Variovorax paradoxus: one gene and its partner. The protein of the gene in region 1 binds, or shares a complex with, the protein of each later gene. Links are inferred from orthologs where the notes say so. Each region holds a gene or a part of one and is shown on either strand. Other genes may lie near its edges. The genes, in order: QFZ42_RS02800 and smc.

Region 1 (5,590 bases):
ACGGCCTGCACGTAGGCCTTGAGGGCGGGCAGTACGCCCGGCGCGTCGGCCATGAAGTTGCGCACGAACTTCGGCATCTTGCCGAGGTTGATGCCCAGCATGTCGTGCAACACCAGCACCTGGCCAGCGGTGCCCTTGCCCGCGCCGATGCCGATGGTGGCGCAGTGCTTCAGTTCGCCGGTGAGCTCGGTGGCCAGCGCGGCCGGCACCATCTCGAGCACCAGCATCGCGGCGCCCGCGTCCTGCAGCGCATGCGCCTGCTGCTTCAGGAGCGTGCCGGCTGCATCGCCCTTGCCCTGCACGCGGTACCCGCCCAGTGCATGCACGGTCTGCGGCGTGAGGCCCAGGTGCGCGCAGACCGGAATGCCGCGCTCGACCAGGAAGCGCACCGTCTCGGTGGTCCAGCCGCCGCCTTCGAGCTTGACCATGTGCGCGCCGGCCTGCATCAGCACCGTGGCGCTGCGCAATGCCTGTTCGCGCGACTCCTGGTAGCTGCCAAAGGGCAGGTCGGCAATCAGCCAGGCCGTGCCCTGCACGCGGCGCAGGCCCCGCGAGACGCTGTCGGTGTGATAGCGCATGGTGTCCAGGCTCACGCCCACCGTGCTGTTCAGGCCCTGGCAGACCATGCCGAGCGAATCGCCGACCAGGAGGCAATCGACGCCCGCCGCGTCGGCCATGGCTGCGAAGGTGGCGTCGTAGGCGGTGAGCATCGAGATCTTTTCGCCGCGCGCATGCATGTCGGCCAGGCGCGGCAGGCTCACGGGCTTGCGCGAGGCGAGCGGCGACGCCGGGGGCAGCGTGCCGTAGGGCGTGGCGGCCGCCGGAGTCTCGGAAGATGGGGTTGCGGTGGTGTTCGACATGGTTGGGTTTCTCCCTGCGGGCGTCGGTGGCCGGGCATCCTTGAGTGAATAAGAACCTGAAGGCGGGTGGGGCTGGCGGTCAGCGGGCCGGCGGCGCCAGTACCGTCGGCGTGGTGGGCTCGGCAAGCGAAGGATAGTCCCGGCTGAAGTGCAGCCCGCGGCTTTCGTGCCGGGCCTGCGCCGAGCGAACGATGAGTTCGGCCACCTGCACCAGGTTGCGCAGTTCCAGCAGGTCGCGCGTGACGTGGAAGTGGGCGTAGAACTCGTGGATCTCGGCCTGTAGCAGCGCAATGCGATGGCTCGCGCGCTCCAGCCGCTTGTTGGTGCGCACGATGCCCACGTAGTCCCACATGAAGCGGCGCAGCTCGTCCCAGTTGTGGGAGATGACCACGGCCTCGTCGGCATCGGTCACACGGCTGTCGTCCCAGGGCGGCAACGCGATGCCAGTGCGTCCCGGGGCCGCCGCAATCGCGCCGGCCGCGGCGCGCGCGAACACCATGCACTCGACCAGCGAGTTGCTCGCGAGCCGATTCGCGCCATGCAGGCCGGTGCAGGCGGTTTCGCCGATGGCGTAGAGGCCCGGCACGTCGGTGCGGCCCGCCAGATCGCTCAGCACGCCGCCGCAGGTGTAGTGCGCGGCCGGCACGACGGGGATGGGCTCCTGCGTGATGTCGATGCCCAGCTCGGCGCAGCGCGCGAGGATGTTGGGGAAGTGTTCCTTCAGGAACGCCGGGCTCTGGTGCGAAATGTCCAGGTAGACGCAGTCGAGCCCGTGCTTCTTCATTTCGAAGTCGATGGCGCGCGCCACCACGTCGCGCGGCGCGAGTTCCGCGCGTTCGTCGTGCGCCGGCATGAAGCGGGTGCCTCCCGCCGATTCCGGCAACTTGAGCAGCCCGCCTTCGCCGCGCACCGCCTCGCTGATCAGGAAAGATTTCGCGTGCGGGTGGTACAGGCAGGTGGGGTGGAACTGGATGAACTCCATGTTCGACACCCGGCAACCTGCGCGCCAGGCCGCCGCGATGCCGTCACCCGTGGCGGTGTCGGGGTTGGTCGTGTAGAGGTAGACCTTGCCCGCGCCGCCCGTTGCCAGGATGGTGTGTGGGGCACGGAAGCTCAGCACCTCGTCGGTTTTGTCGTCCAGCGCGTACAGGCCCAGGCAGGCCGGATCGTCCAGCCCCAGCTTGGGTCCGGTGATCAGGTCGACCAGCGTGTGGTGCTCGAACAGCGCGATGTTCGGCGTGCGGCGCACGCGCTCGATCAATGTCTGCTGCACGGCCGCGCCGGTGGCGTCGGTCACGTGCACGATGCGGCGCTGGCTGTGGCCGCCTTCGCGCGTCAGGTGCAGCTCGCCGTCGGCTTCGGAAGAAAAAGGCACGCCGAGTTCGCGCAGCCAGTCGATGGCTTCGGGCGCATGCTCGACGACGAAACGCGTGGCCTCGGGGTCGCAGAGCCCGGCGCCGGCCACCAGCGTGTCTTCCACGTGGGCGTCGAAGCTGTCGCCCGCCGCCAGCACGGCGGCAATGCCGCCCTGCGCCCAGGCGCTCGAGCCGTCGTTGAGCGCGCGCTTGGTCAGCACCGCCACGCGGTGCGTGGGCGCCAGGTGCAATGCCGCCGAGAGGCCTGCAAGGCCGCTGCCGACGATGAGAACGTCGAAGTCGCGCACGGCGGAATTCAAGGGCGAAAGCCGGTAAGTCAGGCCGGCGAGTACGCCAGGCGGACGTAGATGGGCGCGAAGGCCTCGGCCTGCGTGATGTCGATCAGCGTTTCCTTCGCGAGCTCGAGCATCGCGATGAAGGTGACGATCAGCACCGGCGCACCGCGCGACACGTCGAACAGCTTCTCGAACTCCACGAAGCGCTGCCCCTGCAGATGCCGCAGCACGATGCTCATGTGCTCGCGCACGTTGAGTTCCTCGCGCGAAATCTTGTGGTGCTGCACGAGCTTGGCGCGCTTCATGATGTCGGCCCACGCGTCGCGCAGCTCGACCACGTTCACGTCGGGGAAGCGAGGCTTGAGCGATTGCTCGATATAGACCTGCCCCTTCCAGAAGTCGCGCCCGTAGGTCGGCATGGCGCTGATGGAGGCGGCCTGCAGCTTGGTCTGCTCGTATTCGAGCAGCCGGCGCACCAGCTCCGCGCGCGGGTCTTCGGCTTCCTCGCCTTCCGCCACCTTCTTGGGCGGCAGCAGCATGCGAGACTTGATCTCGATCAGCATCGCGGCCATCAGCAGGTACTCGGCCGCGAGTTCCAGGTTGGTCTGGCGGATCTCGTCGACGTAGCTCAGGTACTGCCGCGTGAGCCCCGCCATCGGGATGTCGAGGATGTTGAAGTTCTGCTTCCGGATGAGGTAGAGCAGCAGGTCCAGCGGGCCTTCGAAGGCCTCGAGAAAGACCTGCAGCGCCTCGGGCGGGATGTACAGGTCCTTCGGCATCGCGAACAACGGCTCGCCATACAGTCTGGCGAGCGCGACCTGGTCGACCACCTCGGGCATGCTGGCCACGAGCGTGCCGTTGTCCTCGCTGTCCTTCATCGGGCGCTTGCTATCGTTTCAATAGCTGCGGGCGCGATGGGGACGAGCGACGGATGCCGGAAGGGCACCATTACTTGCTTTGGGTCTGGTAGACGTACGGCTGCTGCGGTACGCGGGCTTCGCTGTATTCCTCGAGCAGGCTGCGGTCGAGGTGTTTGTCCCAAAGCAGGGCCCGGCCGGCGCGCTGTTCGGCTTCCAGCGTCGGCTTCTTTTCTTTCATCTCCTCGATGAAGCTGGTGATCTCGGAGGTGTAGTGGGGGCGGCGGAAGATGGACATAGACTGGACCTTTGTAGCGCGAATTTTACCGGGGATGGAATGAAGCGACGACAACAGTGGCAGATCGGCATGGCAACGGCGTTATTGGCGGCGGTGATGGGGCTTTCTGGATGCGATCCGCAGCGCATTGGCGAGCTGGAGGAAGGCGTCTCGACCGAGGCCGACGTGCGCGCCAAATTCGGCCAGCCCGAGAACATCTGGGACGCGCCCAACGGCCGCGTGTTCGAGTACAACCGCCAGCCCCAAGGCCAGAAGAACTACATGATCACCATCGGTGCCGACGGCAAGATGAGCGCGCTGCGCCAGGTGCTCACGCCCGAGAACTTCGCCAGGGTGCAGCCCGGCATGATGATGGAAGACCTGCGCAAGCTGCTCGGCAAGCCCGCGAAGGTCACGCCCTACGTGCTCAAGCGCGAAACCGAGTGGGAGTGGCGCTGGGTGCAGCCGCCGAATTCGCCCATGGTGTTCACCGCCACGCTGAACGACGACCAGCGCGTGGTGCGCAGCGGCTCTTCGCCGGACCGGGCCACCGAGGCGAACTAGGGCCCGGAGGGTTCCTGGCCTTCCGCCGCATGCGGCCGGCCGCTCGTCAGCTCATCGGCAAACCCCGAGCGAACGATCACCTCGAGCGGCTGTGGCTGCAGCGACTCCAGGCGCAGCAGCCCGTCGCGCGCCAGCACCGCACGGTGCAGCTGACGCAGCGCGTCGACGCCGGTGGCGTCCAGGTAGATCAGGTGCGTGGCGTCGAGCACCAGCGTCATGCCGCGCGGCGCGCTTTCGGCCGCGTTCACCGCTTCGTCCAGCTTGGCCGCCGCCCCGAAGAACAGCGCCCCGTAGAGCCGGTAGGTGAGCACCGGCGGCTGCATGGTGACCAGTTCGACGCTGAAAAGCCCGCTCATGCGGCGGATGAAGAGGGCGCAGGCGAGCACGATGCCCACCTGCACCGCCACCGTCAGGTCGAACACGACCGTGAGAAAGAAGGTGCCGAGCATCAGCAGCCGGTAATGGCGGCTGAAGTGCCGCAGCTGCCCCGGGGTGAACTCGCGCCATTCGCCCATGTTCAGGCCCACGAACACGAGAATGCCCGCCAGCACCGCGAGCGGCACATGGCGCGCGAGCGGCGCAGCCAGCAGCACCACGATCAGCAGCGTGAGCGCATGCACGATGCCCGCAATCGGCGAGTTGCCGCCGGAGCGGATGTTGGTCACGGTGCGCGCGATGGTGCCGGTGGCCGGCATGCCGCCGAAGAACGGCGCCACCAGGTTGGCGATGCCTTGCGCCATCAGCTCCTGGTTCGGGTCGTGGCGCGGCTGGCCGCTGAGCTGGTCGGCCACGCGGGCGCACAGCAGCGACTCGATGGCGCCGAGCAGCGCGATGGTCAGCGTCGGCGTGACCAGCTGCTTGACCGTTTCCCACGAGAAATCGGGCAGCGCGAAGGTCGGCAAGCCATCGGGAATGCCGCCGAAGCGCGTGCCGATGGTTTCCACCGGCAGGTCGAAGCCCCACGACACCAGCGTGAGCGTGACCAGCGCGACGATGGGGCCCGGCAGGCGCGCGCCCACCTGCACCGCGCGGGTTCGCGCGATGCGTCCTGCCAGCCGCTGCACCGCAAGGCCCACCTTCGATTCGCCCCGCAGCAGCATCGGCCAGATCGCGAGGCCGGCCAGGCAGGCCAGCCCCAACGCGAAGGCATAGGGGTTGAAGGTGCCGATCTGCAGCGCCATGGCATGCAGCTGCGAGAACACATCGGCCGGCATCTTGGCGACCGTGAGCCCCAGCAGGTCCTTGAGCTGCGACAGCAGGATGAGCACCGCGATGCCGTTGGTGAACCCGACCACGATCGACAGCGGCACGAAGCGCACCAGCCGGCCGAGCCCGAACAGCCCCGCTGCGAACAGCAGCACGCCGGCGCAGGCGGTCGATA
Region 2 (6,935 bases), 1.6 Mb from region 1 along the record:
CTTTGCGCGACCACGGGGCCGACGTCGTTGACCTCGAGCAGTTGCTCTTCGGTCGCATCCATGATCGCGTCGAGCTTGCCGAAGTGCTTGGCCAGGTCTTTTGCGGTGCTTTCGCCCACATGCCGGATGCCAAGCCCGAACAGGAAGCGCGGCAGCGTGGTTTTCTTCGACGCTTCGAGCGCATCGACGAGGTTCTTGGCCGACTTCTCGGCCATGCGGTCCAGGCCCGCCAAGGTGGTGAAGCCGAGCTTGTAGAGGTCGGGCAAGGTGCGGATCAGATTCGCATCGACCAATTGCTCGACCAGCTTGTCGCCCAGGCCGTCGACTTCGACCGCGCGCCGCGCTGCAAAGTGCAGGATGGCTTCCTTGCGCTGCGCCGCGCAGAACAGCCCGCCGGTGCAGCGGTAGTCCACCTCGTCTTCTTCGCGCAGCGCTTCCGATCCGCAGACGGGACACTGGCGTGGCATGGTGAACAGCGGCCCGCGCTCGGTGTCGGGCTTGGCCAGGCTCTCGGGCACCACGCCGACCACTTCGGGAATCACGTCGCCGGCGCGGCGCACGATGACCTTGTCGCCCACGCGCACATCCTTGCGGCGGGCTTCGTCTTCGTTGTGCAGCGTGGCGTTGGTCACGGTGACGCCGCCGACAAACACCGGCGCAAGCTTGGCCACCGGCGTGAGCTTGCCGGTGCGGCCCACCTGCACCTCGATGCCGAGCACCTCGGTGAATTGCTCCTGCGCAGGGTACTTGTGCGCCACCGCCCAGCGCGGCTCGCGCGAAACGAAACCGAGCTGCCGCTGCAACTCGATGCTGTCGACCTTGTAGACCACGCCGTCGATGTCGTAGGGCAAGGCGTCGCGCTGGCGACCGATGTTCTCGTGGAAAGCGATCAACTCGATCGCGCCCTTTGCGCGCGCAGTTTGCGTGGCAACCGGAAATCCCCACGCGTGGAACTGCTGCAGCCAATCGAACTGGGTCGGAAAGTCGGGTCCGCCTTCGCTCGCCGGCGTGACCTCGCCGAGGCCGTAGGCAAAAAAGCTCAGCGGGCGCGCCGCGGCAATCGCCGGGTCGAGTTGGCGCACCGCGCCGGCCGCTGCATTGCGCGGGTTGACGAACACCTTCTCGTTCTTCTGGCCGGCCGCGATCTTCTCGCGCTGGCGCTCGTTGAGTGCGTCGAAGTCTGCCCGCTTCATGTAGACCTCGCCGCGCACTTCGACCACGGGCGGCGCCTTGCCTTTGAGCCGCAGCGGAATATCGCGCACCGTGCGGATGTTCTGCGTGACCTCTTCCCCCACCTCACCGTCGCCGCGCGTGGCGGCCTGCACCAGCACGCCGTTCTCGTAGCGCAGATTCATGGCCAAGCCGTCGAACTTGAGCTCGCAGACGTACTCGACTTGCGGCCCGTCTTCGGCCAGGCCGAGCTCCTTGCGCACGCGCGCGTCGAAGGCGCTGGCGCCGCCGGGCGTGATGTCGGTCTCGGTGCGGATCGACAGCATCGGCACCTTGTGGCGCACCTTGACGAAGCCGTCGAGCACTTTGCCGCCCACGCGCTGCGTGGGTGAATCGGGCGTGCGGAGATCGGGGAACTCGGCCTCTATGGCCTGCAGCCGCTGAAACAGCTTGTCGTACTCGGCGTCAGGCAGCTCCGGCGCGTCGAGCACGTAATAGAGATGGGAGTGCTTGTGGAGCAGTTCGCTCAGTGCGGCGGCTTCGCGTGCCGCTTCGTCGCGCGTTGTCATGGTGTCTCCCGAAGAAATCGGACTAGCTGAAGAGGCGACGCGCCAGCGGCGAACCGGCGGCCAGGTCGCGCGATTCGAGCGTGTCGTAGAGCTGCTCGAGGTCGGCGCCGATCACATCCATGGTTTCTTCGCGCAGCAGCTGTCCGTCGCTGTCGGTCACCACGCCGTCCATCTCGCGCGCCAGCGTGGCGGCGGCTTCGCGCATGCGGCTGAACGGCTGCTCGGCGCGATCGACCTGCGGCACGTCCAGGCTCAGGCTGAGTTCACGGATGGCCGATTGCGCGGGATCGTCGGCCAGCGCCGCCTGGGTGTCGAACGAGAGCCCGAGGATCGGCGGCAGTCCCGCTTCGCTGGTCGGCAGCACCATGCGGCCCGGAATGATGCCGGCCACGAAGCCCAGCCGGGCCGCGTTCTGCTGCACGTAGCCGGGGCTCCAGGCCGCGTGCAGCGCGCGCAGCACAAAGCCCAGCTGGGCATCGTGCGCGCTGGCGAACTGGTCGAGTTCGCGGGCGCGCGCCACTTCGTCGAGCATCTCGGGAAATTCGAGCGCGCCGTTGACGGCATCCGCAAAAGCCTGCGCCTTCACGACGAACTCGGAATACTCGATCTCGTTGAGCGCGCCGGTGCGGTTGGCCAGTTGCACGCCCACCTGGAACGCGCTGTAGCGCTGGCCCGGCACAGGCGGCTCCCACTGGCCGGTGTGCTCGTTCAAGCCTTCGATGGCCACGGGCTTGCTGCCCGCGCGGCGGGTCGACGGCATGGCCGCAATCGCCGCGTCGCCCGAGGCCAGCCCGTCCAGCGAGACCGGTGCAATCACGTCGATGAGCGGATCGAGCCCGCCGCGCCGTTCGGCGGTCGGCAATGGACTGGCGCCGGGCGCCGGCAGATCGGGATCGAACAGGGGCTCGTGGCGTTCATGGCCCGGCGCCGTCTGATGCGGGTCGACGTGCAGCATCGGCTCCGCACCGTCGGCCAAGGAAGACGGCGAACGGTCGGCATTCGAAAAATCGCCGCCGGCCGCATCGGGCTGCCGCGGCGCATTGCGGCGCGAGGTGACGGTGTTGTAGGCCACGACGGCCGCGAGAACGAGGCCGCCGAGGATGGCCAGGGCGAGAGTGAGATTGCTCATGCGCTGCTCGGCTTACGCAGCTTCGACCATGGAGGCGGCCGCTTCCATGTCGACCGCGACGATGCGCGAGACGCCCTGCTCCTGCATGGTGACGCCGATCAGCTGTTCGGCCATTTCCATGGCGATCTTGTTGTGGCTGATGAAGAGGAACTGGGTTTCGCGGCTCATGGCGGTCACGAGTTTGGCATAGCGTTCGGTGTTGGCGTCGTCCAGCGGCGCGTCGACCTCGTCGAGCAGACAGAAAGGCGCAGGGTTGAGCTGGAAGATCGCGAACACCAGCGCGATGGCGGTGAGCGCCTTCTCGCCGCCCGAAAGCAGGTGAATGGTCTGGTTCTTCTTGCCGGGCGGTTGCGCCAGCACCTGCACGCCCGCGTCGAGGATTTCGTCGCCCGTCATCACGAGCCGCGCATTGCCGCCACCGAAGAGCTCGGGGAACATGCGGCTGAAGTGCTCGTTGACGATCTTGAACGTGCCGCCAAGAAGTTCGCGCGTTTCGCCGTCGATCTTGCGGATGGCATCTTCGAGCGTGCCGATGGCCTCGTTCAGGTCGGCCGACTGCGCATCGAGAAAAGTCTTGCGCTCGCTGGCGATGGCGAGTTCGTCGAGCGCGGCCAGATTGACGGCGCCCAGTGCGACCACTTCGCGGTTCAGGCGGTCGATTTCGCTTTGCAGGCCCGTGAGGCGCACCTTGTCGGTTTCGATCGACTGGGCAATGGCCTCGAGGTCGGCACCGGCATCGTCGAGCAGCTGCTGGTACTGCTCGACGCCCAAGCGTGCGGCCTGTTCCTTGAGCTGGAATTCGGTGATGCGCTGGCGCAGCGGATCGAGCTCGCGCTCGAGCTGCAAGCGGCGCTCGTCGCTGGCGCGCAGCTTCAGCGTGAGGTCGTCGTATTGGCTGCGCGCCGCGCCCAGGGCGGTTTCGCGTTCGAGCTTGAGTGCCAATGCATCCTGCAGCCCGGCTTGGGCTGCGGCATCGGACAAGCGGCCAAGCTCGGTTCTGGCGCGCTCGTCTTCGTCGGTCAACGCCACCACCTGCTGCGACGCGGTTTCGATGGCCCGGTTCAACTCGCCGCGACGGGCTTCGAGCGTGCGCTGCGAGAACGTGGCTTCCTGCGCCTGCCGCTCGAGGCTGCGGTGCTGCTCGCGGCTGGCGGTCAATGCACGGCCGGCCTCGATCACGCGTTCGTCGAGCTGCGCGTGGCGCTCCTGGCTGTCGGCAAGCTGCATGTCGAGCTCTTCGAAGCGGCCTTCGGCGGCCATGCGCTTTTCCTGCAGTTCCTCGAGCTGCGCATCGACCTCGGCCAGGTCGCCGGCCAATTGCTCGCTGCGCGCGCGGGTCTGCTCGGCCAACTGCGTCATGCGCAGCGTTTCGACCTGCAATTCATGCGCGCGGGATTGCGTCTCCGCCGCTTCGCGGCGTGCCGCCACAAGGCGCTGCGCGGCGTCGGCGTAGGCCGCCTCGGCACGGACCAGCGCGGTGCGCGCTTCTTCGCTGATGAGCGTCTGGGCGCGCAATTGGCGCTCGAGGTTTTCCATTTCCTGCTGGCGCGCCAACAGGCCGGCCTGCTCGGAATCGGGGGCGTAGAAATTCACGCTGTGCGAGAACACGGCATGGCCGCTCTGCACGTAGATGACTTCGCCCGGCTTCAGTGTTGCGCGCTGCGCAAGGGCTTCTTCGAAACTCTGGGCCGTGTAGCAGCCGTGGAGCCAATCGGTCAGCAGGGCTTGCAAGCCCGCATCGTTCAGGCGCAGCAGGCTCGACAGGCGGGGCAGCGTGCCGGTGTCTTGCGAAACCCCGGCCGCAGGCGGGCTGTAGAACGCCAGCTTGGCAGGCGGCGCGTCGTTGCCGAAGGCGCGCACCATGTCGAGCCGGCTGACTTCGAGCGCCCCCAGGCGCTCGCGCAGCGCCGATTCGAGCGCGTTTTCCCAGCCCTGCTCGATATGAATGCGGCTCCACAGGCCCTGCATGCCTTCGAGGCCGTGCTTGGCGAGCCAGGGCGCGAGCTTGCCGTCGGTCTTGACCTTTTCCTGCAAGGCGCGCAGCGCTTCGAGCCGCGCCGAAAGCTCGGCGTGCCGGGCGCTCTCGGTATTGACGGCCTGCTGCTTTGTCCGGCGGTCGTCGTCGAGCTGCGGCACCGATTCCTGCAGTTCGTGCAGGCGGGCGTCGGCTTCGCTGGCGGCGTCCTGAGCGGCCGCATGCTCTTCCTGCATCGACTGCAGTCGCGCTTCGTCGGGTGCGGCCAGCGCGTTCTGATCGGCACGCAGGCGTTCGCCGCGCTGCGTGAGCTGCCGGCTCTGGTCTTCGATGTTGCGCTGGTCGGCGGCCAGCACCTGGATCTGCTGCTGAATCTGCACCACGGCGGCCCGCTGCGCATTGGCTTCGTCCTGGGCGCGCTGCTGCGCTTCTTCCAGTTCGGGCATGCGCGCGTCGTGCTCTTCGAGTTGCGCGGCCAGCATGACGGCCTGCTCTTCGGCATCGACGCCCTGGCCGGCCAGGGTTTCGATTTCTGCCTCGGCTTCTTCGCGGCGGCGGCCCCATTGGCCCATCTGCTCGCGCAATTGAACGAGCCGCTGCTCCACGCGCTGGCGTCCTTCGACCACGAAACGGATCTCGCCTTCGAGCCGGCCGACCTCGGCGCTGGCTTCGTAGAGCTTGCCCTGGGCCTGGTTGACCTGGTCGCCGGCCGCGTAGTGGGCTTGCCGCACGGTTTCGAGTTCGGCTTCGATGTGGCGCAGGTCGGCCGTGCGCGACTCGAGGTCGTTGATCGCCTTTTCGGAGTCGGTCTTGATCTTGGCCTGGTCGGCGTCGCTTTCGCTGCGCTTCAGGAACCACAGCTGGTGCTGCTTCTTCGTCGCGTCGCCCTGCAGCGTGTTGTAGCGCGCGGCCACCTCGGCCTGCTTCTCGAGCTTTTCGAGGTTCGCGTTCAGTTCGCGAAGAATGTCTTCGACGCGCGTGAGGTTCTCCCGCGTGTCGCCCAAGCGGTTCTCGGTTTCGCGCCGGCGCTCCTTGTACTTCGAGACGCCCGCCGCCTCTTCGAGGAACAAGCGCAGTTCCTCGGGCTTGGATTCGATGATCCGGCTGATCGTGCCCTGCCCGATGATGGCGTAGGCGCGCGGTCCGAGGCCCGTGCCCAGGAACACGTCCTGCACGTCGCGGCGGCGCACCGGCTGGTTGTTGATGTAGTAGCTGCTGGTGCCGTCGCGCGTGAGCACGCGCCGCACGGCAATTTCGCCGAACTGGTTCCACTGGCCGCCCGCGCGGTGGTCGGCGTTGTCGAACACCAGTTCCACGCTCGAACGGCTGGCCTGCTTGCGCGTGGTCGTGCCGTTGAAGATCACGTCCTGCATCGACTCGCCGCGCAGCTCCGACGCGCGCGATTCGCCCAGCACCCAGCGCACCGCATCCATGATGTTCGACTTGCCACAACCGTTGGGCCCGACAACGCCGACCAGTTGGCCGGGCAGCAGGAAGTTGGTCGGTTCGGCGAACGACTTGAAGCCTGAAAGCTTGATGGAATTGAGACGCACGACTTGTCGGCCTGCCTTGGCATAGCGCCAAGGTATTGATTTGTAAGGAAAATTGCACGGGCCTGCCGCTTGAAGCAGGCCGCCGCCCCAGCCGTGGATGATAACGTCAGGGCATGAGCGAATCCCTGGTTTTACCCTTCACCGCGCGCCGCGGTTACCTGCTGGCCGGAGCGGCTTCCCTGCTGGGCCTCGGCGGTTGCGCGGCCGTGCGTTCCACCGAACGCGCCGAACCTTATGCCAACCAGGAATGGCTGCAATCCAGCGCCAACCGCATTGCCAACCTTTCCCTGCGCGACAACCTGCAATCGATCCGGCGCGTGCAAACCACGCTGTACCGGCGCAACCCGCGCGAATGGCGCAAATCCGCGGCAAGCATCGACGCGGCCATCCAGCGCACCTGGGATGCGGTGCTGACCGGCCCCGCCTTGCCCGAGTTGCGCGGCGCCACCGGCATTGATGCAATCCGCCTGGCGTTCGACGCCAGCCCCCAGGGCTACCAAGGCGACCGGGTTGCCGCGCTGGTTGTCGGCTGGGCTTCG

Evidence for each region.
Region 2: the proteins of QFZ42_RS02800 (region 1) and smc are in contact, whole or in part, in a crystal structure (PDB 3ZGX), measured with the Bacillus subtilis proteins. The link is inferred for Variovorax paradoxus from one-to-one orthologs.

The regions. Positions count from the first base shown.
Region 1 is NZ_JAUSXG010000001.1:584,739-590,328, forward strand. The notes cover bases 1,472-4,237. They hold QFZ42_RS02800 (segregation and condensation protein A), read right to left. Parts: upstream 3,390-4,237; coding sequence 2,553-3,389; downstream 1,472-2,552. Other genes in these bases: nadB (L-aspartate oxidase), read right to left, coding at 1,472-2,523; QFZ42_RS02805 (DUF3460 family protein), read right to left, coding at 3,460-3,666; QFZ42_RS02810 (outer membrane protein assembly factor BamE), read left to right, coding at 3,736-4,209; QFZ42_RS02815 (SulP family inorganic anion transporter), read right to left, coding at 4,206-4,237. Also shown: panB (3-methyl-2-oxobutanoate hydroxymethyltransferase), read right to left, coding at 1-860; more of nadB, read right to left, coding at 940-1,471; more of QFZ42_RS02815, read right to left, coding at 4,238-5,590. UniProt on the Bacillus subtilis protein: Participates in chromosomal partition during cell division. May act via the formation of a condensin-like complex containing Smc and ScpB that pull DNA away from mid-cell into both cell halves.
Region 2 is NZ_JAUSXG010000001.1:2,230,758-2,237,692, reverse strand. Bases 2,681-6,791 are described here. They hold smc (chromosome segregation protein SMC), read right to left. Parts: upstream 6,397-6,791; coding sequence 2,881-6,396; downstream 2,681-2,880. Other genes in these bases: QFZ42_RS10460 (hypothetical protein), read left to right, coding at 6,510-6,791; QFZ42_RS10470 (cell division protein ZipA C-terminal FtsZ-binding domain-containing protein), read right to left, coding at 2,681-2,868. In the rest of the region: NAD-dependent DNA ligase LigA, read right to left, coding at 1-1,739; more of QFZ42_RS10470, read right to left, coding at 1,762-2,680; more of QFZ42_RS10460, read left to right, coding at 6,792-6,935. UniProt on the Bacillus subtilis protein: Required for chromosome condensation and partitioning.